Regions from separate parts of the Cumulibacter soli genome, predicted to be linked through region 1. Evidence: riboswitches for the same ligand, from Rfam matches in the RefSeq annotation. Region 1 holds a riboswitch; each other region holds the start of a gene.
The links. A riboswitch is a leader RNA that binds a small molecule or an ion and turns the genes downstream of it on or off. The one in region 1 is predicted to bind cobalamin.
Positions count from the first base shown of each region.

Region 1 (9,716 bases):
CCAGCAGTGCTGTCTTCGCCAGAGCAAGTTGATCCGGGCGGCTGCGCGAACGCGGGTTGTAGAACGCCATCGCGATGTCAGCGGCCGCGCATGCTTGGATGCGGCGTACGACGACCTCCCATGGCTTAAGCCGATCGGACAGCGAGATCAGCGCATGGTCGGCGCCCAGCACGGCCCCCGCGAGCGCGGCAGCCGCGTGGGCCGCGGTCAGGCCCGGGACGACCTGGATATCGATGCCCGCGAATCGTTCGTCGCCCTCAGCGGCCTCAAAGACCGCCGATGCCATGCCGAATACTCCGGCATCACCGCCGGAGACCACCGCGACAGACTCGCCGCTCATCGTTAGGTCGAGGGCGAGCCGGCCGCGGTCGACCTCGACCGTATTGCCGCTGACGTGCCGCTGTAGCCCTTCGCGTTGTGGAACGCGCGCGACGTACGGCGCGTATCCGATCACGTGCTGCACCGTATTCAGGACATCGCTGGCTTCCGGCGTGAGCCAGCGGTCCGGGCCAGGGCCGAGTCCAACGACGTACACCGTGGCAGTTTCGTCGTGCGGTGCTGGCTCGTGCGCGTCGGCGGCGGGATTCTGTCCGCCGGTAGAGCCTTGACCCTCAGCGCGGACGGCCTCGTCACGTCCGGCCGAGTCGGCGCGTCCGGCCGAGTCGGCGCGGAGGTCCTCGCCGGTAACGACCACGATCGACATATAGGGCACCGTCTGCGGGTCGACGTCCGCCAGCGGCAGTACTCGTTGCTGCGCACTACTAGCGCGCTCGACGTACCAGGCTCGCTGGAGGACCCCGGCCTGCCTCGCGGCCTCGCGGACGTCCTGAAAGGTGCGACCGAGTTTCATGATGACGGCGGCCTGAGTATCTGCCAGGCGGCGGGCGAGCTCGGGAACGCCGAGGGTTCCCGGGAGTACGGTGAGCGTGTCCTCGTGACGGCACAGTCCAGTCGCGACGGCGGCCGACGCCGCACTCATCGAGGTCACACCCGGGACGACGGTGCTTGGGAATCGCGGCGAGAGCAGGTCGTGTACGTACATGAATGAGCCATAGAACAATGGGTCACCCTCGGCGAGGACGACGACCGAACGGCCCGCCCGCAGATGAACTTCGAGCCGGGCGGCGCATTCCTCGTAGAAGTCAGCCATATCGGTGTAGTAGCCGCGGCGGCTCTCACCGGTGGTAACGGGGTAGACCAGCGACTCCTCGATGACATCGCCGATCAGGTGTGCTGCAATACCGCGAGCGATCGACGGACGAGATGCCGAACCTTGGTGGTAGGCGATGACGTCCGCGGAGCCGATCAGCGCGGCTGCGCGCAGCGTAATCAGTCCGGCGTCTCCCGGCCCGACGCCCACACCGTACAAGTGTCCCGGCTCAGCTTGCATATCTTCGAACGCGCTCATATCTAGAGTTCCCGTGCGTACGTGGCTAGGCCAGCTCGTCGGCGACCGCGAGCGCGTTCAACGTCGCCGCTGCCATCGCCGAACCCCCGCGGCGCCCGTGCACAACGACCCACGGGATTTGCGAGCCGTCGGGAAGTACGTGCTCGGCCAGCGCGCGCTTCGACTCGGCGGAACCGATGAAGCCAACCGGCATGCCCACGATCGCCGCGGGCGTCGGTGCGCCCTCATGCAGCATCTCGAGCAGGTGGAACAACGCGGTGGGCGCGTTCCCGATCGCGACGACAGCTCCGTCCAGGTGCGGCTCCCACAGCGAGACTGCCGCCGCCGCGCGAGTCGTCGACCAGTCCGCGGCGAGGGCCGGCACCGCTTCGTTGCGCAACGTGCAGATGATGTCGTTGTCGGCGGGCAACCGACGCCTGGTGACCCCCGAGGCCAGCATGTTGGAGTCAGAGAGGATCGGGGCACCGGAGCGCAGCGCGGCGCGGGCGGCAGACACGACGTCGGGGTGTGCGGCGATCTCGCCGACGATGTCGACATCGCCCGCGGCATGGATGATCCGGGTAGCGACGACGTCCATGTCTGCCGGTAGTGCGCTGAGGTCGGATTCGGCGCGGATCGTCGCGAACGAGCGCCGGTAGATCTCCGCGCCGTCGGTGAGGTACTCGTAGCGGCGGGCCGGCCGACGGGGTTCGTTCATGCCGAGCAGGCTACTTTAGCGGCCGCTGTGACGGCGATCCCGTGGTGGCCGACGGTGGCTGACGGTCGCCGCAGGTTAGCGCGGGCTCGTGTCTCGCCAGCGCTCCTGCAAAACACGCAACAGAATTGGCATGGCATCGCGCTCTACGCGATGCACCCCCGAATTTTCTGCGTTTTTTGCAGAGGAGGCATAGTAAGAACAACTCGCTAAGGGAGCATCGTGAGCAGGAACCGCACTAACACGGACTAGACATTCAGGCACGACCTGAAAATATAAACCAGTAAGTTCGATCGAACACTGGGAGTCGTATGAGTCCGCGCCTCACCCCCTTAGTCGCGATGGTTGGGTTAAGCCTCGGCGCGCTGCTATCCGGGTGCAATTCTGATATCGAGCCGGCAGCAACGGAGACGCGAACAGTCACCGTGACCGCGGAGACTGTATCGCCTGAGCCCACCACAGAAGCAGCCGCAACTTCCGTTGCGCCGCCCGCGACCGCTACTGGGTCCACATCGTCGACCTGGACTTTGCCCGACATGACCGGGACGGTCCTGCAGGATGCACAAGACGCGATGCAGGCCCTGACCGGAGACCCGTTTTTCGTCACGCTATCTGAGGACGCCAGTGGCCAAGGGCGCATGCAATTAATGGACTCGAACTGGATCGTATGTTCCCAGACGCCAGCAGCTGGCGAAGAATTCTCCGAGGACACCATTATCACGTTCTTTGCAGTCAAGATCGGCGAGACGTGCTGACGGCCGATGCTGCAAAGGCCGATTAGTCACTCGTAACGCTGGATACGGCGATTGCGGCGCGGACGTCCACTACCGATTCAGCGCTCACGACGGTGACGTGCTCGCCGCGCGGTTCGCCGCAGCGTCGTTCGCAACCGACCAGGTGCAGCCGCGGCAACTTCGAGCCGATCGTCTCGGCGCACTCGCGCGCGAGGCTCAACGTTTCGCTCTGCGCCCGTCCGCAGTACGGCGCACCGGTGCATGCACTGATCCGTCCCCAGGCGCTCGTATCGTCAACGATCAATCCGGCGGCGGCTAACTGGGCGTCGTACGCTGCGCCGCCGGGAACCAGTACTGACCGCCACGGCGTGATCACTACGTGTTCGGTAACCGACTCCATCGCATTCAGGTGCGCAGCTTCCAGCAGCCCCAGTGGGATGCCAGCCACAAGGTCAGCGCCATACACGCCGGGGCTGAGCGTGGCGCCAGCCGGATCGCCGGGCACCTCAGCCTGCGCGAAACTCCCGCACAGCGGCGACGACTCCGGCAGATCCCGGATGTTCCACACTCGCTCGTCGGCGCGTTCGGCCAGGAACTGCGCGGCGACGTCCAGCATTGCGCCGAGCGCCTCGTCCGATGAGACGACGCGGCCGAGCCGCAGCGGACTATGCGTTGCACGGCGGGGATCTTCCTCGACAGCGGGGTTATTTCCCCGCTGCCTATCCGAAACCCCGCGCCCGACACCAGGCCCCGCCACCGAGTCGGCTCGGCCAAGCAGCAGCACCCCTGACCCGTCACCGGCATCGACGTACGCGACGTCGAACCGCTCATCCAGACCAAGTCCGCTGGTGTCGGTGAGAAGCATCAAAAACCGCCCCGGCAACCCAGCCAACTCGGGCCTCGAGATCAGCATGCGATCCAATTCGCGAGCCCGCTCGCGCAGTACGGCGCTACTCGGCGCAGCGAGGATATTCCGCGCGCGCTCATGGGTCAGCGACGGCAGCAGCCCAGCATCAGCGAGGCGTTCAGCGACATCGTCCGGCAGCGGATCGGGCAGTCCCCGCACCTGCAGGTTGCCGCGCGTAGTCAATTGAATACGTGGCGTCCCGTAGTCGGCACCGATCTGCAGCAGGGTCCGGAGCGTCCCGAGCGCGACCTCCCCTCCGGGGACGCGCGCTCGGACAATCAATCCGTCCTCAGCGGCGAATGGTCGCAGGGCCCCTGGGCAACGGTCCGCCCCCAACCGCGCCGAAAACCCCGCCGAGACCGCACACTCCGCCTCGGGCGCCGCAGGAGCTTCCGACGCGTTGGCGTCGTGTCCAGCGCGAACGCCGGAGGCGGGTGGAGTCTGTGGGGTCATCGGTGCCGATGCTACGCGGCGCAAGTACTCTCTATGTCGGTTGATCCGGCGGAACTCGGTGTGATTCCGAGACGGTCCCGCCACTGTGAGCCTCAGGCAAGTCAGGAACGCCGCATCGACCGCCGCGCCGAATCGTCGACGCGGCACTCGCTACGAACCGGGGCGTGGACACCCCGCGAGGAGATCTGAATGAGCCGCATCGCCCTGCTATCGACGTCCGACACCGACCTGTTGTGTGCCCGCGCGAGCGGCGCCGACTATCTCTGGGCGAACCCGACCCGGCCCACCGTCGATCTGGCCGACCGCCTACGCGACTGCGACATCGTCGTCGCGCGCATTCTCGGCGGTCCACAGGATGTCCGAGACCTCATACCGGGCATCGATTCGCTCGGCAAGCCGTTGGTCGTACTCGGCGGCGAGCAGGCGCCGAACGCACAGTTGATGGAACTGTCGACGGCGCCACAGGGTGTAGTCAGTGAGGCGCACCGCTATCTCGCCTTCAGCGGTCCAGCGAACCTGGCGAACCTGCACAGATTCCTCTCCGACACACTGCTGCTCACCGGCGACGGGTTTGAGCCAGCAGAGCCGCTCCCGACGTGGGGCGTCCTGGACCGACCAGAGGCCGCTGATAAACCACGCGTCGGCGTGCTGTTCTACCGAGCGCAGTACGCCGCCGACAACACCGCATACGTGCACGGCCTGTGCGATGCGATCGATGCGGCGGGCGGTATCGGCGTACCGATCCATGCGACCTCGCTGCGCGACGCTCCGCAGGATCTACTCGATTACCTGGGCACGCTGGACGCTCTCGTCACGACCGTGCTGGCCGCCGGCGGCACGAAACCCGCCACGGCGGGCGCCGGGGAGGACGACGAGGCGTGGAACGTCGAGGCACTCGCGAAACTCGACATCCCGATCTTGCAAGGGCTCTGCCTCACCTGGGACCGCGCCAGCTGGACCGATTCGGACGACGGAATGTCGCCGCTGGACGTGGCAACCCAGGTCGCAGTACCAGAGTTCGACGGTCGACTGATCACCGTTGCGTTCTCCTTCAAGGAGACGGACGCCGATGGGCTTCCGCACTATGTCCCGGATCCAGAGCGGTGCGCGCGGGTCGCAGGCATCGCCGTGAACCACGCACGGCTGCGCCACATTCCGCCGGCCGAACGCAAGATCGCGGTCATTCTTTCGGCATACCCGACTAAGCATTCGCGGATCGGCAATGCGGTCGGCCTGGACACGCCGGTGTCTACGATCCGGCTTTTGCGCGCGCTACGAGCGGCCGGTTACGACCTTGGCGAGACCTGCGCGTTTCCCGGTGTCGATCCACTTCCCGCTGTTGACGGCGAAGCGCCCGATACCACCGCGGGTAACGCGCTGATCCACTCCCTCATCGCGGCGGGTGGTCAAGATCCTGAGTGGTTGAGTCAGGAGCAAATCTCCGAGCACCAGATCCGTATTCCGGCAGCGACCTACCAGGGCTGGTTCGACGCCCTACCCGAAAATCTGCGTGGCGAAATGACCGCGGCGTGGGGCGAGGCTCCCGGCGAGCTGTTCGTCGACCGTTCCGCCAGCGCGGACGGCGAGATCGTGTCCGCCGCGATCGTGTCCGGCAACATTGTGTTGCTGGTGCAGCCGCCGCGCGGATTTGGCGAGAACCCGATCGCGATTTACCACGATCCGGACCTCGCTCCCACCCATCATTACGTCGCGACGTACCAGTGGATCGAGCAGGAGTTCGGCGCGCATGCCGTCGTACACATGGGCAAACACGGCAACCTGGAGTGGATGCCGGGCAAGAATCTGGCGTTGTCCGCCGGATGCGGCCCGGACGCCGCGCTCGGCAGCCTGCCGCTGATCTATCCCTTCCTGGTTAACGATCCGGGCGAGGGGACCCAGGCCAAACGTCGCGCGCACGCCACGATCATCGATCACCTGGTGCCTCCGATGGCCCGCGCCGATTCGTACGGCGATATCGCGCGCCTGGAGCAGTTGCTGGACGAGTACGGCAACGTCAGCGCGATGGACCCGGCGAAGGCGCCCGCGCTGCGCGGGGAGATCTGGACCCTGATCCAGGCCGCGAAACTACACCAGGATCTCGGGCTCGACGAGCGTCCGGACGACGAAGAGTTCGATGAGTTCGTGATGCACGTCGACGGCTGGTTGTGCGAGATCAAGGACGTACAAATCCGCGACGGTCTGCACATCCTGGGTCAAGCACCCGCCGACGACGGCCTGCGGAATCTTGTACTCGCCGTACTGCGCGCCAACCAGATGTTCAGTGGCACCACCAATCACGTCACTGGGCTGCGCACCGCGCTCGGACACGATGAGTCCTCCACCGACAAGGGCGCGACCGACCTCGCCGAGGAACGCGCAAAGGCTCTCGTCACGGCGATCGCCGCGACGGGCTGGGATGCGACGAAGGCGCCGGCAGTGGTCGAGGATGTGCTGGGCACTCCTAACCCCGAGGCCGCCACAGCACTCGCGTTCGGCTGCACTGAAGTTGTGCCGCGACTCCTGCGTACCGAAGGGGAAATCGACGCCGTACTACACGCGCTCGATGGCGGTTACATCCCCGCAGGCCCCTCGGGGTCACCGCTGCGCGGTTTGGTGAATGTACTGCCCACTGGGCGCAATTTCTACTCTGTCGACCCCAAAGCAATACCGTCTCGACTGGCGTACCAAACGGGTGTCGCGATGGCCGACTCGCTGCTGGAACGCTACCGCGAGGAGACCGGCGAGTACCCAACGTCCGTCGGATTGTCGGCGTGGGGCACCTCGGCTATGCGTACCTCAGGCGATGACATCGGCGAAGTGCTCGCGCTGCTGGGTGTCATCCCGGTGTGGGACGAGCAGTCCCGCCGCGTCGTAGGACTCGAAGCAATTCCACTGGACGAGCTCAATCGGCCGCGGATCGACGTGACCGTGCGGATCTCGGGTTTCTTCCGTGACGCGTTCCCGCACGTCATCACGATGCTCGATGATGCCGTCGCGCTGGTCGCGGGCCTCGATGAGCCGGACGATCTGAACTACGTGCGCGCGCATGCGCGCGCCGATTCGGCCGAGCACGGCGATGATCGACGCGCGCGCACTCGCATCTTCGGATCCAAGCCTGGCACGTACGGCGCAGGCATTCTGCAGGCTATCGAGGCCGGGAACTGGCGCGATGACGCGGATCTGGCCGAGGTGTACACGCAGTGGGGCGGCTATGCGTATGGTCGCGATCTGGACGGCGCACCGGCGCGAGAAGATATGCAGCGCAATTATGCGCGGATCAAGGTCGCGACTAAGAACGTCGACAACCGGGAATCGGACATCCTGGACTCGGATGACTACTTCCAGTACCACGGCGGGATGGTCTCGACTGTGCGCGCGCTGACCGGCGACGCGCCCAAGGCGTACGTCGGTGATTCGACCACCCCGGACGCGGTGAAAACCCGCACACTCACCGAGGAGACGAACCGGATCTTCCGGGCCCGCGTGGTGAACCCGCGGTGGATCGCCGCGATGCGCCAGCATGGGTACAAGGGTGCATTCGAACTCGCCGCAACCGTCGACTACCTGTTCGGGTTCGATGCCACGGCAGGGGTCATCGGCGACTGGATGTACGAAAAGCTCGCGCAAGAGTACGTCCTTGACGAAACCAATCAGCAGTTCATGCGGCATGCCAATCCGTGGGCGTTGCGCGGAATTGTGGAGAAGCTGTCCGAGGCGGCCGAGCGCGGTTTGTGGGCCGAGCCCGACGCCGAGCTCATGGCGCAGATGCAGCAGGTTTACCTCGAGGTCGAAGGCGACCTCGAGGACTAGTTCAGCGATCTGCGGTGGATTCACTCACGCTATGGACGACTTAGCGTGGGTGAATTCGCCGCAGGTTCAGGGAGCAGAGGGTATTCATGCAGATCACGCCACCGTCGGCTCACGCCCGCCACGAGGCGTTGGAGCGCCTTGATGGCCTAGCGAAGCCGGTCGGCTCGCTGGGTCGCCTCGAGGCTGTCGGCGCGTTCATCTCGGCCTGTCAAGGTGCCTGTCCGCCCAAGCCGTTGGGCAACGTGCGCGCCGTCGTCCTCGCCGGTGATCACGGGGTAACTGCGTCGGGCGTGGCGGCATACCCGCCGGCCGTCACGATCGCCATGGTGCAGATGATCGCCAGCGGACAGGCGGGCGTTTCGGTACTCGCCCGCCAACATGACGTGGCGCTGCGCGTCCTGGACATTTCCGTCGATTCGGACAGCTTCGAGGATCCGATCAGCGCGTTCAAACTCGCCCGCTCGTGCCCACCAATCGACACGACCGACGCTATGTCGACAGAACAACTCGATGAAGCGTTGGCGCTGGGACGCCGCATCGCCGAGCAGGAACGCGATGCGGGCGCACAGCTGCTCATCGTCGGTGACCTCGGAATCGGCAACACCACGCCGTGTGCGGCGCTGGTCGGTGCGCGACTCGGACTGCCTGCCGCCGAGGTAACCGGCCGCGGTGCCGGCCTGGACGACGCGGCGTACGACGCCAAGAAGGCGGTGGTGCAGCAGATCATCGACCGGGTTGACGGTGTGGACGACCCGCGCACTTTACTGCGCATGATCGGATCGCCGGACATCGCGGTCGGGGTCGGCGTGATGATCGCCGCGGCAGAGTTCGGCGTCCCGATCCTCGTGGACGGGATCGTCGCGACGACCGAAGCGCTGTACGCCGAAGCAATCGCGCCGGGGGCCGCGGCCTGGATGATCTCAGGGCATCGCTCCCCCGAGCCGTCGCTCAATCATTCGCTCACCGCGTTGGGGCTACACCCACTGCTTGACCTGGGAATGCGGCTCGGCGAGGGATCCGGCGCCGTCGCCGCGGTACCGCTGGTGCGCTCGTCCGTGCTGGTGATGCGCGAGATGGCGCTGCTGGCCGACGTACTCTCCTGAGATGACGATGTCCACGATCGCACAACGCTCCCCCCGCCAGCGGACAGAAATACCCTGCGCTGCCCTGGCTAGGCGATCATGAACTTCGGCGCCGGCATCCGCCTCGCGGTCGGCACGCTGACGATCGTGCCGGTCGGCAACATCCAGCCACTGCCGTCAGGCGCGGCGAGGATCGCGATGATGAGCGCACCGTTGGCCGCGCTCCCGGTCGGGATTGCTGCCGGGCTCACGCTCTGGATCACCATCCTCATTGGATTGCCGCCGCTGGCCGGCGGAGCGCTCGCAGTCGCCGCGATTGCGATTGTCACGCGGGCCATGCACCTGGACGGTTTCGCCGACACGCTTGACGGGTTCGGCGGCGGATGGACCCGAGAGCGCGCGCTGGAGATTATGAAGCGCGGGGACGTCGGCCCAATGGGCGTCGCGGGCCTCGTGCTGCTTTTGCTGATCCAGGCCGCTTCCCTGGCACAGTTAAGTTCCTTGCCGTGGGCAGGTTTACTCCTGGGCGTACTCGTCTGCGCCTCACGTGCCGCAGCAACCATGGTATGTAGTACGTCGGTCCCGCCCGCGAAAGGCTCTGGTCTCGGTACCGTGGTCGCCCGGTCGG
Region 1 is NZ_SMSG01000004.1:407,719-417,434, forward strand. It holds gene cobJ (precorrin-3B C(17)-methyltransferase) at 1-1,408, opposite strand, end outside; gene E1H16_RS11225 (precorrin-8X methylmutase) at 1,434-2,105, opposite strand; gene E1H16_RS18605 (PASTA domain-containing protein) at 2,639-2,857, shown strand; gene E1H16_RS11235 (cobalamin biosynthesis protein CobG) at 2,880-4,196, opposite strand; cobalamin riboswitch at 4,183-4,327, shown strand; gene cobN (cobaltochelatase subunit CobN) at 4,386-8,006, shown strand; gene cobT (nicotinate-nucleotide--dimethylbenzimidazole phosphoribosyltransferase) at 8,093-9,109, shown strand; gene E1H16_RS11250 (adenosylcobinamide-GDP ribazoletransferase) at 9,188-9,716, shown strand, end outside.

Region 2 (9,716 bases), on a different contig from region 1:
ACTGATCCGCAACAGGTGTTGGTCACCTTGTCGCTACCGGACGATGCGAGTTACGACGACGGCGCCAGCGCCGACATCTTCGTCGGCTTCCACGCGTCCGGGGCGGACGACCCCGGTGAGCCACCGACAGGTACGCCACCGACGGGTACGCCGCCGACCGGAGCACCCCCAGCGGGTCCCGGGTCGACGGGAACGCCACCGACGGACTCCCTCGCGTCAACGGGTGCGGATGTCCGTGCCCTGGCCCTACTTGCCATCGGTGCCATCGGAATCGGCTCCGGACTCGTCATGCTGCGGCGTGAGCCCGGGAAGGAATCATGAAGATCTTCACCAAGCCCCGGTCCGTCTTGCGAGGTCGCGGCACCACTGTGCTCGCCGCGACGATGGTGACGACGTCCGCGCTCCTCGCGCAGACCCTGGTAGCGACCAACGCGACGTGGAACGACGCCGAGTGGGTGCACTCAGATGGGGTCGGCACCCTTGATTGTGTGGAGCCGGCTGGCCAGTTCGCCACCCGAGCCGAGGGGCGGTTCCTCAGCGGTTCGCTGCTGGACATCAATCTCGACAGCATCGCCGAGGCAGAACGCGTAGAAGTGACCAACGATGGGTCCCGCTCGATGGTGCAGACCGCCGGCACGCCCGTCAGCGGTCTGCCTGACGCGTACGCCGATCCGCTGTCCGCCGAAGTGCTGAGCCTGCTCAATCTCGACCTCACTGGGCTGCTGGAACTACCGGCCGATGCCTCGACCGGTGTCGTGGGGCAGTTCGGTCAAGCACAGTCCGATGGCACCGCGGTCGGCGCCAGTGGGTTGATCACGGATTCCGGTGGTATCGATCTGTCGCACGAACAGACCGGCGACTACCCGGACCTGGCAACACTGCAACTCTCCGAAATCCTAAACTCTGACCTGCTCGGTGACCTGGGACTCGGCACGCTGCTGTCCAACGTCGCAGATCTCACCTTGGAACTTGGCGCCGTTGCGGGGCGCGCCAGCTACTCGACCTGTGACTACCTCTGGGGATCGGACCCCGACACGGTCAACCGCGAGTATCTCGCCGCATCCGCCGATCTTGGCTTCTCCACGCCGCTGATCGGCGAGTTGGTGAGCGCTATCGGCGGCTCGGAGCAGGAGCAATGCTCCGATACGCCGCTCAGCACCGTGAAACTGCTCGAATGCACGGTCAACGGTCTCGCGAGCGATGAAGGCGTCGTCGACTCCCTCGTCAGTGGTGTCACGGGGTTGTTGGGCACGCTGACCAATAATCTCGGCCTCGGTGAGATCACCGCCGATCTCACTGCCACAGTTGACCTGAGCGGGGTTCAGGCGTTGTTGGATGACACCCTCACCGATACCGGCGGCGTGATCACGGTCAACCTCGGCGACGGCACCGTCCAGGTCAACACGGCGGCGCTGCTGGAAGCGGCGTACCCGGGGACCTACACCGACGGACTCAACGGACTCGCTCCGAACACCAATCCGCTGGCGGATCCCGGCGTCCTCAACGAGTTGGTCGATCGGGTCAGCGCCTTGCTGGCCGACTGGATCGTGAACGTCCAGAATGCAATCACCACGGCGATCGGCCAGACGACGATCACCGCTGGCGTGCGCATTGACCTTGAACTCACCACGATTCTCGGTACCCTCCCGATTGGCGATATCGAGGTCGCCGTCGACTGCCGCCCGACGGGCAGTACGACGGCGGGACCGGGATGCACCCTCGCCGAGTTGCTTGACAGCGGCCCGAATCCGGGCGTGCAAGAGGTCACCGCAGGCTTCGAGGTCCTGCCCGGTCTGCCTGGCCTTGTAGGGGATCTCCTGAACGGCGTGGTTGGGACGGTGATTGCCGGATTGGTCAGCAATCTTGTGAGTGGTACCGCCGGTCTGGTCGGGACGGTAGTGAACGACACTCTGGACCCCGTCGTCACCGGAGCGGTCAACGCGTTGCCTGGCTTGACCGCACCTGTCGTCAACCTGGTCAGCGACCTTTACAACGGGCTGTTCCTCAGCGGAATCGTCGCGCTGACGATCAATGCGCAGAACGACACGTCCGATCCGAACGATGTTGAACCGCAGGAGTGGGCGACGTTGCCCGAGGGCCAGTTCGATGTGTCGGCCATCAGGGTGGGCGTACTTGATCTGCTCGGCGCCTATCACGTCAACGTGCACCTCGGTCGGGCTTCGGTGGGGCCGGGCTGCGCCGTCGCGACGGCGGCGGTTGACTGCGCGGGGTACTGAGTGAACGCATCGACACTCGTGACGGTGTCGATCTTCAGGTAGCACCAGAACGCTGAGGTGGGTCCATTCTCGATTCGAGGATGGACCCACCGCAGTTCTCGGGGTTGAGGCCCGCTGTCGGCTGTAGTGGTCTGGGTCATAGTCTGGGTGGGACGTGAGGAGTGGCCAAATGACTGACACCGCCCAACCTGTGAACCTCCCGATGCCGAGTCGCCGACCGCAGGATGAGCCGCCGGCGCTGTTGGGACCGAGTGAAACCGACTGGAGTGCGCTGACCGACCGCCTGAATCGGCTGCTGCGGCTGCGTACTACGCCGGTGGGGATGAAGCTGTTCGCGACGGTCGCCGAGATGGAGGCTGTGCCGAAGATCCGGCGTCCGAAGGCGATCCACACGACCGACCAAATCGTCGCGCAGGCAGCTCGGATCGGTTTCACCGTAGGAATCACCAACGACGACCTCGTCGGCCCACAGTGTGGTGCGGTGATCGGATTGCACCCGCGCGATGAGTCGTGGCTGTCCGGCGACCGCATGGCCGGTGTGTGGTTCGCCGATCAGGAGGAAGCGTCGCGACACCAGCATGCGATGGATACGGTGCCCGACAACCTGTACGAGGCGATGGCCGTGTCACCGCTAGCCTCCGGCCGACTCGACCCGCCGGACGTCGTCCTGATTTATGCCACCCCCGCACAGTCGATTCTGATGATCAACGGGCTGCAGTGGTCGGGCTACAAGAAGTTTGAGTGGTCCTGCGTCGGGGAGTCATCGTGCGCCGACTCGTGGGGGAGGGCGCTCGCGACTCGGGAACCGTCGATGTCGATCCCGTGCTACGCCGAGCGTCGGTACGGCGGCGTCCTCGAGGACGAACTCTTGTTGGCGCTGCCGCCGGAGTACCTACCGGGGATGCTCGATGGGCTGGATGCGTTGGGCCGTAACGGATTCCGCTACCCGATACCGCAGTACGGCATCCAGTCGGATGCGCGCGCCGGACTCGGTGTTTCCTACACCTGAGCCCCCACGCGAAACCGACGACGAGTGCGCCGTCGGCACGCCGACTTGCGGGGGAGCGAGTAACGATAATCGGCCCAGACCGTTGCTCGCTGCCCCGCAGAATGGCCAAGTGCGGCCGGATTACGCCGGGGTTGATTCGCCCCAGGTGTTCCAGAACGTGATGTCTTCGATCGGCCCGCGGGCGGCGGGTTTGAAGTCGGTGCCCTTGGTGTAGGCGATCGGCAGCATCGCCGCCTGCGTGAAGCCCTCGGGGATCTCCAACAGTTCGGCGGTTTCCTGCGCGTGGGCCAGGTGGAACGTCGTCCACACCGATCCGAGGCCGCGCGAACGCAGCGCTAGGCAGAAGCTCCAGATCGCCGGGTGAATCGAGCCGAAGAATCCTGCGGCGCTTTCCAGATTTGCCGGCTTTCCCGCGATGCAAGGGATGACCAGCGCCGGTACCTGCTCAATGACATCGACGAGGTATGCAGCCGAGCTACGTACGCGTCCGGTCTGCTCGTCGGCCTCCTCCTGGCCCTTCGTGGCCATATACTTACGCCCGACTTCCTTGTAGAACTCGGCGAGTTTGGCGCGCTTGGCCTCGTCCGTCACGATCATCCAGCGCCATCCCTGGGAATTGCTGCCCGTGGGGGCTTGTACGGCCAGGCGAAGGCATTCGAGGATGACTTCGGGCTCGACCGGGCGCTCAAGGTCAAGACGTTTGCGGACGGCGCGTGTGGTGCTCAACAGCCAGTCGGTGGCCTGCTTCTGTTCAGGTGAAATCGTCATGACTTGACCCTAGCCCGAACAGTTCAGTGCACCAACGGATGTAGTCACGCTGCTGTCAAAGCGATCTGCTGCCGACATCACCGTCGGCGCGCCTTCGGGCGTAGCGACCCGCTCAACACTAGGGGAAACTGCCGGGTGCTAATCTCGACGAGTCCATTGCGATGGGACCCGAGGAAGCCGGTGTGAATCCGGCGCGGTACCGCCACTGTAGACGGTGCACAGACACGTGCCCGTGAGCCAGATACTCGCCCCATTCGTACCTTTCAGTGTCGGGGCGGCGTACCCCGAGAAAGGCTGCGCGAAGTCGTGCACGCTTCTTTTACTTCATCCCACCTTCTCGGCAGGCGACGTCGCCCCTGGGTCTTGCTCGCGTGTTTGGCTGTGGCTGCATCGCTAGCGAGCTGCTCAGCCGAAACAAGCCCAGAGGCGCGAGCGTCTGGGGGCGCCTCGGTCGAGAACTGCGACATCGATGTCCCCGTTGGCGATCCGCCCGAGCGTGTGTTCGCATCTGAACAGCCGGCAATTGAAATCATGCACGCGCTGGGGCTCAGCGACCGACTCGTCGCTACCAGTACGTTGCACGCCGCGATCCTGCCGGAATACGCGCAAGTCCAAGCGGACCTGGAATACACCCAGGACCTCCCGAGTCGGGAGGGTCTGCTGGCGATGGATCCGGACTTCGTCCTTGTGGGTTTCAATCATCCCTTCGCCGAGGACGGCACGTTCGGCACCCGGGCGAGCCTGGCCGACTTGGGCATCCGCACTTGGATCCTGAGCCCGCTGTGTCCGACGGAGGATGGCTTGTCGGACGAGGCACTTGATCCGCAGAACGTCAGCGTCGAGACGATCTATGACGACCTGCGCGGATTGGGTGTGATCTTTGACGTCGAGGAGCAGGCGGAGGAGATCATCGCGGACCAGCAGGTTCGCATCGCGGCCGTGGAGGAAGCCGTCAGCGGCGCAGATCGCCCCAAAGTGGCATTCGTCCGAGCTCTCGAAGATGGAACCTTCCGCATTGTCAGCGGCACTGACTTCGGCACCCGGATTATCGAGCACGCCGGCGGCGAGAACGTTTTCGCCGATCTCGATGCCGATCGCAAAATCATCGTCGATGCCGAAGAACTGATCTCCCGCGACCCCGACGTGATTCTCACCGACAGCTGCTGCGACCCGAGTTACACCGTCGAGAACCGCGACGAGGACGCTCTGGCAATCCTGCAGCATCCCGCGCTCGCCGGCGTCACCGCGGTCGAGAACGATCAGGTTTACCCGTTCCTGTTAGCCGATCGCAGCGCCGGCATCCGCGCTGCCCAAGCAATCGAGATGGTCGCCGCGATTCTGCACCCACACCTGGTGCAGGAACCCGCATAAAGCGCCATCCACACTCACACCTAAAGAGGGATAGTCGCATGACTTTGCTTCATTACCGAAGGCTCGCCGTTGTTGCCGCGTGTTTAGGCCTGGTGGGCACGAGCGCGTGCGCTGCCAACGCGAACGACCGATCCTCTGCCGCGGATGCCGTCACCGTTGAGAACTGCGGAATCGACGTCACGGTAAGTGAACCGCCTGAACGCGTATACGCCGCCTATCAGCCGGCCATCGAGATCGCGCACGCGTTAGGTATCAGCGATCGCCTGATCGAGACCGCGTTCCTTGATGCACAGGTGCTGCCGGAATACACGCAGGCCCAGAGCGAGGTTCCGTATGTGGAGAAACTGCCCAGCCGCGAGGCCATGTTGGCCACCGCGCCTGACTTCATCCTGTCGGGGTATAACAACGTCTTCACCGAAGATGGTGCTGGTGATGAGGGTTTCGGGACTCGGGCAAGCCTGGCCGAACTAGGCATCCAAAGTTGGATCCTCAGTCCGCTGTGTCCTAGTGAAGACGGGCTCTCCGATGAGGCGATTGATCCCGCTTCCGTCGATGTGGAAACGATCTACGACGACCTGAATGACCTCGGCGTCCTATTCGATGTCGAGGAGCGCGCTGAGGAGGTCATCGCGGACCAGCAGCAACGCATCGCCGCCGTCGAGCAGGCGCTCGCTGGAGTAGATACGCCCAGCGTCGCGATCGTCCTGCTGGACGAAGGTGGGGGCATTCGCGTCGCCGGTGGTATCGACTTCGGTACCCAGATCATCGAGCATGCGGGCGGGGTGAACGCGTTCGCCGACCTCGTCGATAAGCGCCATGTGGACATCGATCTCGAAGAGCTGATTGACCGTGACCCCGACGTCATCGTCACCAGCACGTGTTGCGACGCCTCCTATACCCGCGAGGACGGCGTGGAAGAAGTGCAGACGCTTATGCAGAACCCCGCGTTGGCAGGTATGTCGGCGGTGCAGAGCGAGCAGGTGTATCCGTTCCTGTTTGCTGACCGCGCGGCGGGGGTCCGCGTCGCCTACGCGATCGAACTGATGGCTTCGCTCCTGCACCCCGACTTGGTCCCGCCCAGCGAGGATTAGGCCGAGCAAGATGCAGCGGAGTGACAATACGGTGATGCCGGCCGCGCCGGCTTCCGAGCGGCCGGTCGAGGCCGCGCGCCCGGCTGCCCGCGTTGCTGTTCCTCGCGCCGGTTTATTGAGCGGCCACTGGCGTTCGCTCGGCATCCTGCTTGCCGTTGCGGTGCTGGTGGTCGTAGCGCTGGCTTCTGTCCTGCTAGGCACGCTCTCCGTCAACCTCTCCGACGTGTTCGGCGCCGTCACGGGTCCACCGGACACAGACGTTGAGCGGGCTGTTCGCTACATCCGAATCCCGCGCACGGTGACGGGTCTACTAGCGGGAGCGGCGCTCGGTATCGCCGGTGCGGTAATGCAAGGCCTCACCCGTAACCCGCTGGCGGGCCCTGGCCTGTTGGGTGTCAATGCCGGCGCGGCGCTGGCGGTGGTCCTGGCAATGATTGGCCTAGGCATCACTACCGCCGCCGGTTATGTGTGGTTCGCCCTTGCCGGTGCCGCCGTCGCCGCTGTCTTCGTTTACACGCTAGGTTCTCTCGGCTTGGGCGGTGCCACACCCGTGAAGCTTGCGCTGGCCGGGGCAGCATTCACCGCGCTGCTGGGCGCATTCACCACGATGATCACGTTGCAAGACGCCTCGACAATGGACGACTTTCGTTACTGGGTCGTGGGGTCGTTGACTCGTGCGGACAGCGACACGCTGAGCGCAGTGGCGCCGTTTCTCGCCGTTGGTATGGTCCTGGCGGTTGGCTTGACCCGTTCGCTGAATGCCCTGGCGCTGGGCGACGATCTCGCCCGCACCCTCGGCACCCGTTTATGGATCGCCCGTGCCGTGGGGGCCCTCGCAGTGGTCCTACTCGCTGGCGGCGCCACTGCTATCGCCGGCCCGGTCGGGTTCATCGGCCTGGTGGTATCGCACATCGCACGGATGATCACCGGACCGGACTACCGCTGGGTGCTCGCCTGGACCGCCGTACTCGCCCCCACACTGCTACTGATAGCCGACATCCTGGGTCGCATTCTGGTCCAACCTGAACAACTTCAGGTTGGCATCATCACGGGACTGGCCGGCGCACCGTTCTTCCTTTACCTCGTCCGCAATCGCAAGGTGATTGGAACATGAAGTTGTTGGTTCGTCGCGGACCGACTCGGGACACCCTCGTAGTGGCTGTTCGAGGCGGCGCTGTCTCGTTCCGGCTCAGTCGCGCCTCCGTGTTGCTCACCATCCTCGCGGGCGCGGCAGCAGTTGCCATCGCCACGGCGTCGTTAACCCTCGGGGTGTACCCAATCTCGGTGTCCGATGCCATCACCATCGTCGGTGGCGGAGGCACGCTCATTGAACGTGATGTTGTGCTGGGCGATCGCCTGCCCAGGGCGCTGACCGGCCTCGGCGTCGGTGCAGCGTTCGCACTGTCGGGCGCCATCCTGCAGCGCATCGCCGCCAACCCGCTGGTCAGTCCCGATGTCATCGGTATTAACTCTGGCGCCGCGATGGGCGCACTGATCGTGCTGCTCATCGCGGGAGGCAGCGGCCCGCAGCTGGTCGTCGGCGCGCTCATTGGTGCGATCGTCGCAGCCATGATGATTGTGCTCATCGCCTATCGGCGCGGACTGCACGGGTTCCGGCTGGTGCTGGTGGGCATCGGCGTCGCCGCGATGCTCTCCTCGGCTATCTCGTACTTGCTTACCCGCTCGGACATCCACCGCGCCATGAGCGCCGCCGCCTGGTTGACCGGCAGCCTCGCCAACCGCAGCAGCATGCACGCGACGATTATCGGCATTGCCCTGATAGCGGCGATCCCAGCTTTGGTCGTCGGTTCAAGGCACCTACGGCTCCTCGAACTTGGCGACGACCTCACCCGCTCCCTGACCGGCGCTGGCCAAGGCCGCAAGGTGGCTTTGCTGCTGCTCGCCGTGGTCCTTGCTGCGATGGCCACCGCAGCCGCGGGACCTATCGGATTCGTTGCGTTGGTGGCGCCGCAGATTACCCGACGCATCCTTGCTGAACGGCAGGTCGCTCTGGCGCCTTCAGCCGCTGTCGGAGCACTCGTGGTTGTTGGTGCAGATCTCGCGGGCCGACTGTTATTCGCGCCTTCAGAGATGCCCGTCGGCGTTCTGACCGCAATCATGGGAGCGCCAGTCCTGCTCTACCTCCTCGCCCGCGCCCACCGCATAGGAGCCGCCGGATGAAGTCTCAGCGATCACCGGTCACCGCGTCAGTCGCGGTGACCACCAATCAGCTCAGTCTGGGATACGGCCACGCGCGGGTCGTCGATCAGGTGACGACGAGCCTGCCCGCCGGTCGCATCACGGCGATCGTCGGGCCAAACGGCTGCGGCAAGTCGACTCTCCTGCGGGGCTTGGCCCGTCTGCTGTCGCCGCAGCATGGCAGCGTCCAGTTGGACGGTGTCGAACTCACCGAGATGTCGGCGCGGACCCTGGCCCGCACCCTGGGCCTGTTGCCGCAACAGCCCATTGCGCCGGACGGCATCACCGTCGCCGATCTTGTCGGCCGGGGCCGCCACCCCCATCAACGCTGGTTCCGGCAGTGGAGTGCGGACGACGAAGTCGCGGTTGCTGACGCAATGGCCGCGACTAGTGTCGACGATTTGGCAGATATGCCGATCGACGAGCTCTCTGGCGGCCAGCGCCAGCGGGTATGGATCGCGCTCGCGCTCGCCCAGGGCCCCGACGTCATGCTGCTTGACGAGCCCACGACCTTCCTTGATTTAGCGCATCAACTCGAGGTCCTCGACCTCCTCGCCTCCCTCAACCGCCGGCTCGGACGCACCATCGTGCTGGTGCTGCACGACCTCAACATGGCCAGCCGTTACGCCCACCACCTGGTGGCCATGCGCGCGGGCACGGTGGCCACCGCGGGGCCTCCCAGCGAGGTTGTCACTACGGAGATGGTGCGTGAAGTATTCGGTGTGGAAGCCACCGTGATCACAGATCCCGTGGTCGGTACGCCGCTTGTCTTGCCCCACCAATCGACCGACATCGAGGTCACCCGATGACAGAACGGGTCTTGGTCGGCATGTCGATCCGTGAAGCCGACGCCGCCAGCGAACTGAGAGTCGCCGCGGAGGAGGCCGGCGCACGGCTCGCCTTCCTGCAGATCTCCGAACCCGCGCTATCGACCGTCCTGAACGAACTTGCCGATGCTGGCGCGACACGGATCGAACTGGTCGGCGTCAGCTTCGGGCCGCTTGCGCCGGGTCTGTCTTGGTTGCGGCGGGTCGCCGCGCA
Region 2 is NZ_SMSG01000005.1:320,829-330,544, forward strand. It holds gene E1H16_RS18435 (hypothetical protein) at 1-321, shown strand, start outside; gene E1H16_RS12910 (choice-of-anchor G family protein) at 318-2,237, shown strand; gene E1H16_RS12915 (DUF169 domain-containing protein) at 2,407-3,246, shown strand; gene E1H16_RS12920 (nitroreductase family protein) at 3,367-4,014, opposite strand; cobalamin riboswitch at 4,131-4,281, shown strand; gene E1H16_RS12925 (ABC transporter substrate-binding protein) at 4,396-5,385, shown strand; gene E1H16_RS12930 (ABC transporter substrate-binding protein) at 5,424-6,476, shown strand; gene E1H16_RS12935 (FecCD family ABC transporter permease) at 6,511-7,590, shown strand; gene E1H16_RS12940 (FecCD family ABC transporter permease) at 7,587-8,657, shown strand; gene E1H16_RS12945 (ABC transporter ATP-binding protein) at 8,654-9,484, shown strand; gene E1H16_RS12950 ((2Fe-2S) ferredoxin domain-containing protein) at 9,481-9,716, shown strand, end outside.
Region 2: another riboswitch for cobalamin. It lies ahead of E1H16_RS12925 (ABC transporter substrate-binding protein); the one in region 1 lies ahead of cobN (cobaltochelatase subunit CobN).

Region 3 (9,716 bases), on a different contig from region 1:
GACGCTGCCGCACCGTCCACGATGGCCCTGTCCTCGCTCGAGGACGGCGACCACGGTGCGCGGTGCGGTAGCCGACCGAGGCTGATCACATCTCGCACCGTCGGCTGCGTGTCGGTCGTCACCTCCTGGTCCACGACGGCCATGCGCCGAGCAATCTGTCGCCTCGACAGCGCGGCAAGGTCATCGTCACCGAGGGTGATGACGCCCGACGAGGCTGGCCTAAGTCCCGCGATCACACGCAGGAGCGAGGATTTGCCCGAACCATTCGGCCCGAGCAACCCCACGGTGCTGCCCCTGCGTACGGCGAGCGTGACACCATCGACGATCACCTTGTCGCGCACGCCCCATGACACGTTGTTGCCTCGAATCATCACGCTCGCCTCCGGCGTTGCAGCATCACGATGACGAACGCGGGTACACCCACGATCGCGGTCGCCACTCCGACCGGTAATTCCTGCGGAGCAATGATGGTCCGCGCGCCGACGTCGACCCACACCAAGAAGATCGCGCCGAGCAGCGCCGACACCGGAACGAGTAAACGATGGCGCGAGCCGATCAACGCGCGCGCGGCATGCGGCAGCACTAATCCCACGAAGCCGATTGCCCCGGACGACGACACGATCACGGCGGTCATCAGTGCAGTGACCACCAGCAGCACGATGCGCGTTCGCTGCACCGAGACACCCAGCGATGCCGCCGAGTCCTCCCCGAAAGTGAATGCGTCCATCGATCCGGCGAGTAGCCAGCACACACAGATCCCTGCGAGTACGACGGCCCCGCATATCGCGACGTCTCGCCAGGACGCAGTCCCGAGCGAACCGAGCAACCAGAACAGCACCCCGCGGGTCTGTTCGGCGTCCGCGGCGGTAAACATGATGAAGGACGTCAACGCAGAAAACAGTTGGGTCGCAGCAACTCCCGCGAGAATCATTCGGTCGGTCGTGCCACCGGCGAGTAGGCCGAGCGCAAGAACTAGGGCGAACGCGACCAACGCCCCGACGAAAGCGCCGGAAGCCAACGATGCCGCGCCCGCCCCGACGCCGAGAACGACCACGCTCACCGCACCCATCGAGGCTCCCGAGGAAATCCCGAGTACGAACGGGTCGGCCAGCGGGTTGCGCAGCAGCGACTGCAGGATGACACCACACAGCGCGAGCCCGGCACCGCACGCAGCGGCCAGTGCGGCCCGCGGTAGCCGCAGATCCCAGATGATGCCCTGTCGGATCCTGCTCAACCCCGAATCAGGCCCGCCCAGCTTCTCCACCACGACGGCGAACGCGTCGGACGGACCCAATGAGGACGGCCCGATCGCTGTCGCCACGGCAATCGAGACAAGGAGCCCCGCTAGACCGACGGGCCAACCCAGGTGCCTCCACCGGCTGCCACCGATCACTACTTCGCAAGGCCAAGTTCGACGAGACCGGCCGACATCTGCTCCACCAGGTCGACCGTGCGGATGGATGGGTTCAGTTCCGCTCCCGCGACCGTCACGTACTGCTTTTCTTTCACCGCGGTCATTTCCTTCGTGACCGGATTGGATTCGAGATACTCGATCTTGGCCGCGGCCGTCTCGGCTGTCTGGCTCTTACGAGTGAGATCCCCGATGACCAGGACGTCAGGATCGGCGTCCGCGATGGCCTCCCAACCGATCTGCGGCCACTCGGCATTCTGGCCCTCGAACACGTTCGTCAGGCCGAGGGCATGCGTGGCGATTCCCGGCCCACCGCAACAACCACCGACGTACGGTGACTCGGAGTTCGCGAACCAGTACAGCACCGTCACACCGTCGACGTCGGGTGCGGCCGAGACGGCGGCGTCCATCCTGTCCGCGAGGTCGTCGATCAGGTCTTGACCGGCCTGTTGCTCATCGACCAGCGTCGCGAGGTCGGTGATCTCGGTATAGATCGATTCCATCGTGATCGGTTCGTCGCGGGCACCGTCCCCACCGCCGAAGTCGGACTTTTCGCACTCGACGGCGGACAGATATGCCGGGACGCCGAGGTCGGCGAACTGTTCGGCTGTGGCGACGCCGCCCTCGCTCAACGTGTTGTAAAGCGACGCGGTGATCAGGTCGGGTTCGGTCGCGAGCACCGCTTCGTACGACGGCGCCTGGTCGGCTAACCGCTCGACCTTCGCATTCTCGTCGGCCAGCGAGTCCAGGATGGGGTCGGTCCAACTCGCGGTTCCCACCATTCGATCGGCCACCCCGAGCGACAACAGAATTTCCGTCGACGCCTGGTTCAGCGACACGATCCGCTCGGGGCGATTCTCCACGGTGATCGTGCGGTCGCATCGATCGATACTCACCGGGTATCCGGCGTCGGCGGCCTCGGACGGGCCATCCTCGCCCGTAGATCCACATGCGACGAGCGTGGCCACGGACAGCGTGGCAGCCAGGAATGACAACAGGGAGTGACGGGCGCGCATAGCGAACCTTTTCGTGCTCAGGGGTCCGGTAGCGCGGGACCCGCATGGAGCCCATTGGCGGGTGCCGACGGGGAGCCAGCAGGTTTTCGGGCTCGGAATCCTTCGAACCAGGCACCTTCCCAGACTGTCGTCCAGTGGCCTTACACCTGGCCCGTCACCCATACCGCTGCGCGTCAGCTCCGGTCTCTCACCGGATTCCCTCGACTGGCAGACGACACCCTAGCAGAGCGTCCGCCGCGGCTACTTCGCTGCTTTAGCGGCAGCCTTCGCGGCCTTCTTGAAGTCGCGGACCTGCTGCAATGACTCGGGACCGGTCACGTCAGCTACTGACCGGCGCGAGTTGGACTCGGCGTACGGACCAATCGCCTTGCGCCAGCCGTATGGGCGGTGATCGAGTTGCTTGCCCAACAGCGCGGCGAAGATCCGCGCCTTCTGTTCGCCGTACCCCGGCAGTGCCTGCAACCGCTTGAGCAGGTCTGCGGCACTGGACGACGCCTCCCAGACTGACGCGGCGTCGCCGTCGTACTCGTCGCAGATCACCTGAGCGAGCTGTTGGACGCGGCGCGCCATCGATCGGCCGTAACGATGAATAGCAGGCGGTGTCGCGCACAACTCTTCGAACTCGGCCGGGTCATAGGCGGCAATCGTGTGCGGATCGAAGCTGCCGATTCGAGTCGCTATTTTGCGCGGCCCACGGAAAGCGTGCTCCATGGGATATTGCTGATCCAGAAGCATTCCGGTCAGCAAGGCGAAGGGATTCTCGGACAGCAGTCGGTCGGCCTCGGAGTCCTGCGCGATACACAGCGTCATCTCCCTACCCTAAGCCCCCGCGATCGAGACGGGCTCGCCCCGAAGGGCGGGCGCGACGCCACCGCTCGAAATTCGATCCGCATCCAGTGGCCCGAAAGCGTACGGTGGGATCCGTGAGTTTCCGCGAGTTGTACTCCCAACGCCAGGAGGTCGTCGGCGAAGCCCTCGCCGACGGTGAGTAGCTAGGCCGCCCCGGCCGTGCCCGCAGTCCGCTGCCCAGCACGGCTATTTTGGCGACCCCTCACACCCGGCGCGCCGCGGGCGCACCATCGGAAGGCTTACTCATGCAACCACTCACCGAAAAACTCATCCGCTCCTCCTTCGTGAACGCCTCACGCCGCGAGGTGAAAGAGATGTCATTGCCGGAGGGCTTCGACGATCTCACCGAGTACGACTGGGACGACCTCGATTACCTCGGTTGGCGCGACTCGACCTTCGCCCGACGCGCGTACGTCGTACTTCCGCGACTGGACGCCGACCCCGTCGGCATCGCGCTCAAACCCGCCGCATCGCCACCACGAACGCGCGCCATGTGCAACTGGTGCCGAGACGTGCGACTGCTCAACGAGGTCGTTTTCTTCAGCGCCAAGCGCGTCGGCCCCGCCGGACGTCGCGGTGACACCGTCGGCACGCTCATCTGCCGGGATTTCGAGTGCTCACGCAATGCGCGCAACGATCCGCCAGCGCCGTACGAGGGTTACGACAAGGCCGCCGCACGCGTGCGGCGGATCGAGGATCTGCAACTGAAGGTCGCCGGTTTCGCGGAGATGCTGATAGCCGGCCGGTAACGAACTCGGCACTGCGGTTCATCGCAGGCCCCGAGCGGGCAGGCACGTGGACTACCCACCTGCCTCGTCTCTGGGAGCCTGCGGTGAATCCCACGTGCGCGGATTCGGTCGGGATCACAGCGATTCCGGGTAACCGAGTTGCCGCCACGCCTCGTACACCACGATCGCCGCGCTGTTGCTGAGGTTGAGCGACCGTCGCCCCGCGAGCATCGGAATCCGGAGCCGATCGTTCAGCCGCGGGTGCGCAAGGATTTCCGCTGGCAGACCGTCAGACTCGCACCCAAACAGCAATACATCGTCCGGTCGATACTCGATGCTCGAATGAACGGTGGTCGCCGAACTGGTGAAGGCGAATACCCGCGGCGGCTGCGGTTGGCCTGCGTCCAGCGCAGCAAAGCAGGCATCGAGGGACGGATGAATGAATACCCGCGCGAGATCGTGATAGTCGAGGCCCGCTCGTCGCAACTGCTTGTCCTCCAGCGAAAACCCCAGCGGCTCAACGAGGTGCAGTTCCGCCGGCGTGCAGGCCGCCAGTCGGATCGCGTTGCCGGTGTTCGGCGGGATTTCAGGCGTGTGAAAAACGATGCGCAGCACCGTGCCATCAGACCACTGCTCCCCGCCACCGGTCGAGCGGTGTGAGCATTATTGCTCACCGGAATCATGGTGAGCGCCCGGCGAATCACCGGAACACATGACTGCGCCACTCCGATGACACCGTGCGTCCCCGATGACACCGCGCCTCCCGGTGCCACTGCGCCTTCGCCGGCGCACCCCGCCGATCCGGTAGCCCGCGCCACGTTAGAGTTACTCTCCGGTGTGTCGGGAAGCCTGGTCGACGTTCTGCGGACAACCCTGTTTGCAGATCCAACTCCATAGGGATGTATGTCCACGACCAAAATGCCACCCGTGGCGCGACTGCGCGCATGGGTAACGAAAGAAACCATCGGCGGCCTGCTGTTGCTGAGCGCGGCAGCACTCGCCCTCATCTGGGCGAACTCGCCATGGCGAGACTCATACCACTCTCTCGCCGAGTACACCGTCGGCCCCGCTGCACTGCACCTGAACCTCGACCTCGCGACCTGGGCCGCTGACGGTCTACTCGCGATCTTCTTCTTCATCGTTGGCGCCGAGCTCAAGCACGAGATCGTCGACGGTAGCCTCAGCAACCCGCGCGAAGCGGCTGTTCCGATGATCGCGGCGGTGGGCGGGATGGCCGTGCCTGCGGTCCTCTACGTCGTGATGGTGACCGCGCTCGGTGATGCATCGGCGCTACACGGATGGGCCATCCCCACGGCCACCGACATCGCGTTCGCGCTCGCCGTCCTGGCCATCTTCGGTCGCGGTCTGCCACGGGGCCTGCGTACTTTCTTGCTGACCCTCGCCGTGGTGGACGACCTGCTGGCGATCATCGTGATCGCGGCGTTCTACACCGAGTCGATCGGTCTGACTTCGCTGGCGATCGCTCTGGTTTGCGTGGCCGCGTTCGCGTTCGTCGCGCGATCGAAGTTCGCGCGGTGGTGGATTCTGCTTCCGATCGCCGTCGTCGCGTGGAGTTTCATGCACGCGTCGGGCGTACACGCCACGATCGCGGGGGTCTTGATGGGCCTGAGTCTCGCCGCTAAGCCCATCCATGGTGAGTCGGCGCCGAGAACCCACCGGTACGACGACATCGTGCGACCGTTTTCGGCCGGCATTGCCCTTCCGCTGTTTGCCTTCTTCGCTGCCGGAGTGACCTTCGTTGCGGGCGACGGAATAGGTGATGTACTCAGCGAACCGGTTCTGATTGCGATCGTGGTCGCCCTCGTGCTCGGCAAGGTGATCGGGGTGCTCGGAGCGGCAACATTGCTCACGAAACTTACGCCCATGCGGTTGCCGGACGCGATTGGACTGCGTGACCTGCTGCCAGTTGGCCTGCTATGCGGGATCGGCTTCACTGTTTCGCTGCTGATCGCTGAACTCTCTTTCCCCGATACCGAACATACCGACGCCGGAAAGCTCGGCATCCTGCTCGGCACACTCATTGCGGCGACCGCGGCAGCGATCATGTTGCGGTGGGATGCGCGCAAGGCCCGACATCGCGACATGAACGAGGACGGCCTGGACGACGCCGACATTTCGCGCATCGGAGACGAATAACTGCGCAGGTGGCGGGTAGGGTTCGTCGACGCTCCCACCCGCCACCTGCGGTGAACGGACCGACGGGCGATGCAGGAGGACCCAACGAACGGCCAGACACAATACGCACACGTCGGCGACCACTGACCGACCCGCGCGTCAAGCGGCAGCTCCAGGCGCTCAGTCAGGGGCTCACTCCATCGGTGACCGACCGGGAACGGAGTGTCCCAGCGAATCGGTGCGGGTCGGATGGACTGGCCTTCAGCCCCCGTCGGTGTGTCCTTCGTATAGACCGATGTGGTTTCCATCGGGGTCGCTGAAGACCGCGGACCAACTCGTTTCGCTGATCGGCGACTTCTCGACGACGACCGCGCCGCCGCTTTCGCGGACCTTGGCCAGCGTCTCGTCGATCGAATCAACCTCGACGTACGAGCGCGGGCAGATGAAGTTCTCGTCCCGCTGCGTGAGGCCGCCGCCGCTGATCTGATTCGGGGCCCGCCACATCGGGTAGTCCTCGAATCCGGGAGGGCCAGCGATATCCCAGCCAAATAGACCTGCGTAGAACGTCTTTGCGAGGTTCATGTCATTGACGGGAATCTCGAAGTGGGTGATGTCGCCGTGTGCCATGTCCGCCTCCGTTGGTTGGTCCGGTGTGGCCGGCGCATACAACGGTAGGCCTATATGACCCAAATCACCACGGCCTGGTTACGATACAGCACTCGCCCACCGCATCGCAGCCGCGCCCCTAGCTAAGACCCGGTGCTCGCGCCGATCCCATCGAGCCAGCGAGCGCTGCTGCCGACCGTCGTCAGCCGCTGCGTAGCTCGGGTCAACACGACGTACAGAATCCGCACGCCTCGAGCGTCACCGGAGGTGATCTCATCGGGTTCGACGACGAGCACGCCGTCGTACTCCAGCCCTTTCACCGACAGTTCATCGATCACGACGAGGCGTTCGCCGGCCGCCGCACCCAACGATTCGAAGGGCTCGTGCCCCAAGCCAACCGGTTTGGAGCCGCTCGAGTCCACGTCGGCGGGTTCCGAGTCAAACCAGGAGCGAACCTCAGCCACGCGAGCAGCCGGAGCAATCACCGCTACCGTTCCCTCGACCTCGCCAAGCAGGTCACGGGCCTGCGCCACCACTGCCTCGGCTACCTCGGACGTCAGCACATGCAATGGCTGATGCCCCGTCTCGCGCACGGCCTCGGGGATATCGGCGTCCGGCATGACCGCGCGGACCACCTCGGCAGCCAAGGAGAAAACCTCGGCGGGCGACCGGTAGTTGGTATCGAGCCGGAAATCCCGACGCGGCGGCTTCACCAGTGCCGCGTCCATCGCGGCCCGCGCTTCAGCCGGGTCATGCCACGACGTCTGCGCGATATCACCGACTACGGTCCACGACGCGTTTCGCCCACGGCGTCCGACCAGGCGCCATTGCATCGGCGATAGGTCCTGCGCCTCATCTATGATCACGTGCCCATATCCGGAGTAGTTCTCGGGGCGCACCCGCGGCCCAACCCGCGCATACTCACGATCTGCCGCTGTGGTCACCTCACGCATATCGGCAAGGTCAAACTCGTCGCGTGCCTTGGGTGGCGGCGGAATCTCCCCGAGCGCATCCCGGATCTCATCGAGTACGGCGATGTCTTGCACCGACAGTTCGACCGAGTCCAGCAGATGGGTCCGCCAATCAGCCGCGAGCGCCGCAATCTCGGACCGCTGTAACGCCCCCATCGAGCACGCGGCCAAGTGTCGCTCATCGCCTAGCGCCCGCAGCACATCATGCGGCTGGCGCATCGGCCACCACGCAGCCAGGAACTCCTGGTACTCCTCACGTTCAGTGAGGTCGTCGCGGAACTCCGCCAACGTCCGCTCGGCGCGCGGGCCGTCCGACAGTTTGCGGTACATCAGGTCGGAGAGCGCTTCCTTTGCCGCCCGGAAAGATCGGTTGTATTTGCGGTTTCCGCGCAGCACCGACCGACGGATGCCGCGCAGGTCGCTCTGTGAGACCTGCACGACGTCGCCGCGATAGAACATCCGGAAACTGGTCGGCATCGACGGATCAGCGAACCGGGCCGCGCGCGTGACGACGGGGGCGATGCGGGCCGAACCTTTTAGTCGCGCGATATGCGGCGCGTCGAGGCGGGATGCGGTATAGCCGTCGACGAGTTCACCGACGCTGCGCAGTGAGGCTGAGTCCTCGCCGAGGGAGGGCAGGACGCGTTCGATGTAGCGCATGAAGGTCTGCGAGGGCCCCACGACGAGTACGCCGCTGCTCTCGAATTTGCGCCGCTCCCGATACAGGAGGTACGCCGCACGATGGAGCGCGACGACGGTCTTACCGGTGCCCGGGCCGCCACTGATAATCGTCACGCCGTCGCCGGGTGCGCGGATCGCCTCATCCTGGTGGGTCTGGATGGTCGCGACGATGTCGCGCATCTGGCCGGTGCGCGCCCGCGACAGCGACGCGATCAGCGCCCCGTCGCCGATCACGTTCATCCCGTCAAGCGCGGCTTCGGTGTCGAGAAGGTCGTCCTCGACGGACACAACCTTCTCGCGAACGCTGCGGATAACCCGGCGGCGTACGACCTCCAGCCGCTCGGTGGGCGTTGCGCGATAGAACGGCGCCGCCGCGGGTGCGCGCCAATCGAGCACCAGCGGGTCAAAGTCTTCGTCGAGGACGCCGATGCGCCCCACATGGTGCACTGTCCGATCGTCGAAATCGAGACGACCGAACACGAGACCTTCGTGTTCGCGGTTAAGCAGATGCTTGCGTCGCGCCGCGACGTGCACGAACGCATCACGTTCTACCAGGCCGCCGTACGTCCCGGTTCTACCGCGGGCAAGGCCTTCGGCGGTGATCGCATCGGCGTTCTTCAGCAGCACCTCGATCCGCGCGTTGACCCGATCGACATGCGCTTGCTCGCGCGCGATTTCGACGGACTCTGGATCGGTCGGCGTCTGGCCCGTCTCATCGACGGACGACGAATTCGACTGTTGCACGTGTGGTTGCTCCTGGGGTGCTTCCGGACCAGCCCGCTCGGCGCGCGGAACACCTGAGTCTACTCGCGTACGACCGCGAGCGGCGTCAGTTGCGAGGAGGGTTTACGGCGCACGTACGCGACGTACACTGAGCGAGATGAGCAGCCTCCAGTCCACCGAATCGCGCGACGAGCGCATTAGTCGGCTGCGCGCTGAGGGGCGACTGGTCGACCGTTTCGGCCGGGTCGCCACCGATCTGCGCATCTCGCTGACCGACAAGTGCAACCTGCGCTGCACCTATTGCATGCCCGCTGAGGGCCTGCCGTGGCTCCCGAAGGCCGATTTACTCACCGACGCCGAGTTGGTGCGGCTCGCGCGGATCGCGGTCGAGACGCTCGGTGTCGAGGAAATCCGGTTCACCGGCGGCGAGCCGCTGCTGCGCCCGGGCCTGCCACAGATCCTGCAGGAGATCACTGCATTAACCCCGCGCCCGCAGACCGCGCTGACCACGAATGCGTTGGGGCTGTCCAAGACGGCGCGAGCACTGAAGGACGCCGGACTCGACCGCGTGAACATCTCGCTCGACACTCTCGAT
Region 3 is NZ_SMSG01000012.1:9,327-19,042, reverse strand. It holds gene E1H16_RS18085 (ABC transporter ATP-binding protein) at 1-371, opposite strand, end outside; gene E1H16_RS18080 (FecCD family ABC transporter permease) at 371-1,393, opposite strand; gene E1H16_RS18075 (ABC transporter substrate-binding protein) at 1,393-2,427, opposite strand; cobalamin riboswitch at 2,488-2,651, opposite strand; gene E1H16_RS18070 (HhH-GPD-type base excision DNA repair protein) at 2,668-3,237, opposite strand; gene E1H16_RS18065 (FBP domain-containing protein) at 3,522-4,025, shown strand; gene E1H16_RS18060 (tRNA (cytidine(34)-2'-O)-methyltransferase) at 4,140-4,619, opposite strand; gene nhaA (Na+/H+ antiporter NhaA) at 4,908-6,161, shown strand; gene E1H16_RS18050 (VOC family protein) at 6,402-6,767, opposite strand; gene E1H16_RS18045 (HelD family protein) at 6,890-9,142, opposite strand; gene moaA (GTP 3',8-cyclase MoaA) at 9,279-9,716, shown strand, end outside.
Region 3: another riboswitch for cobalamin. It lies ahead of E1H16_RS18075 (ABC transporter substrate-binding protein); the one in region 1 lies ahead of cobN (cobaltochelatase subunit CobN).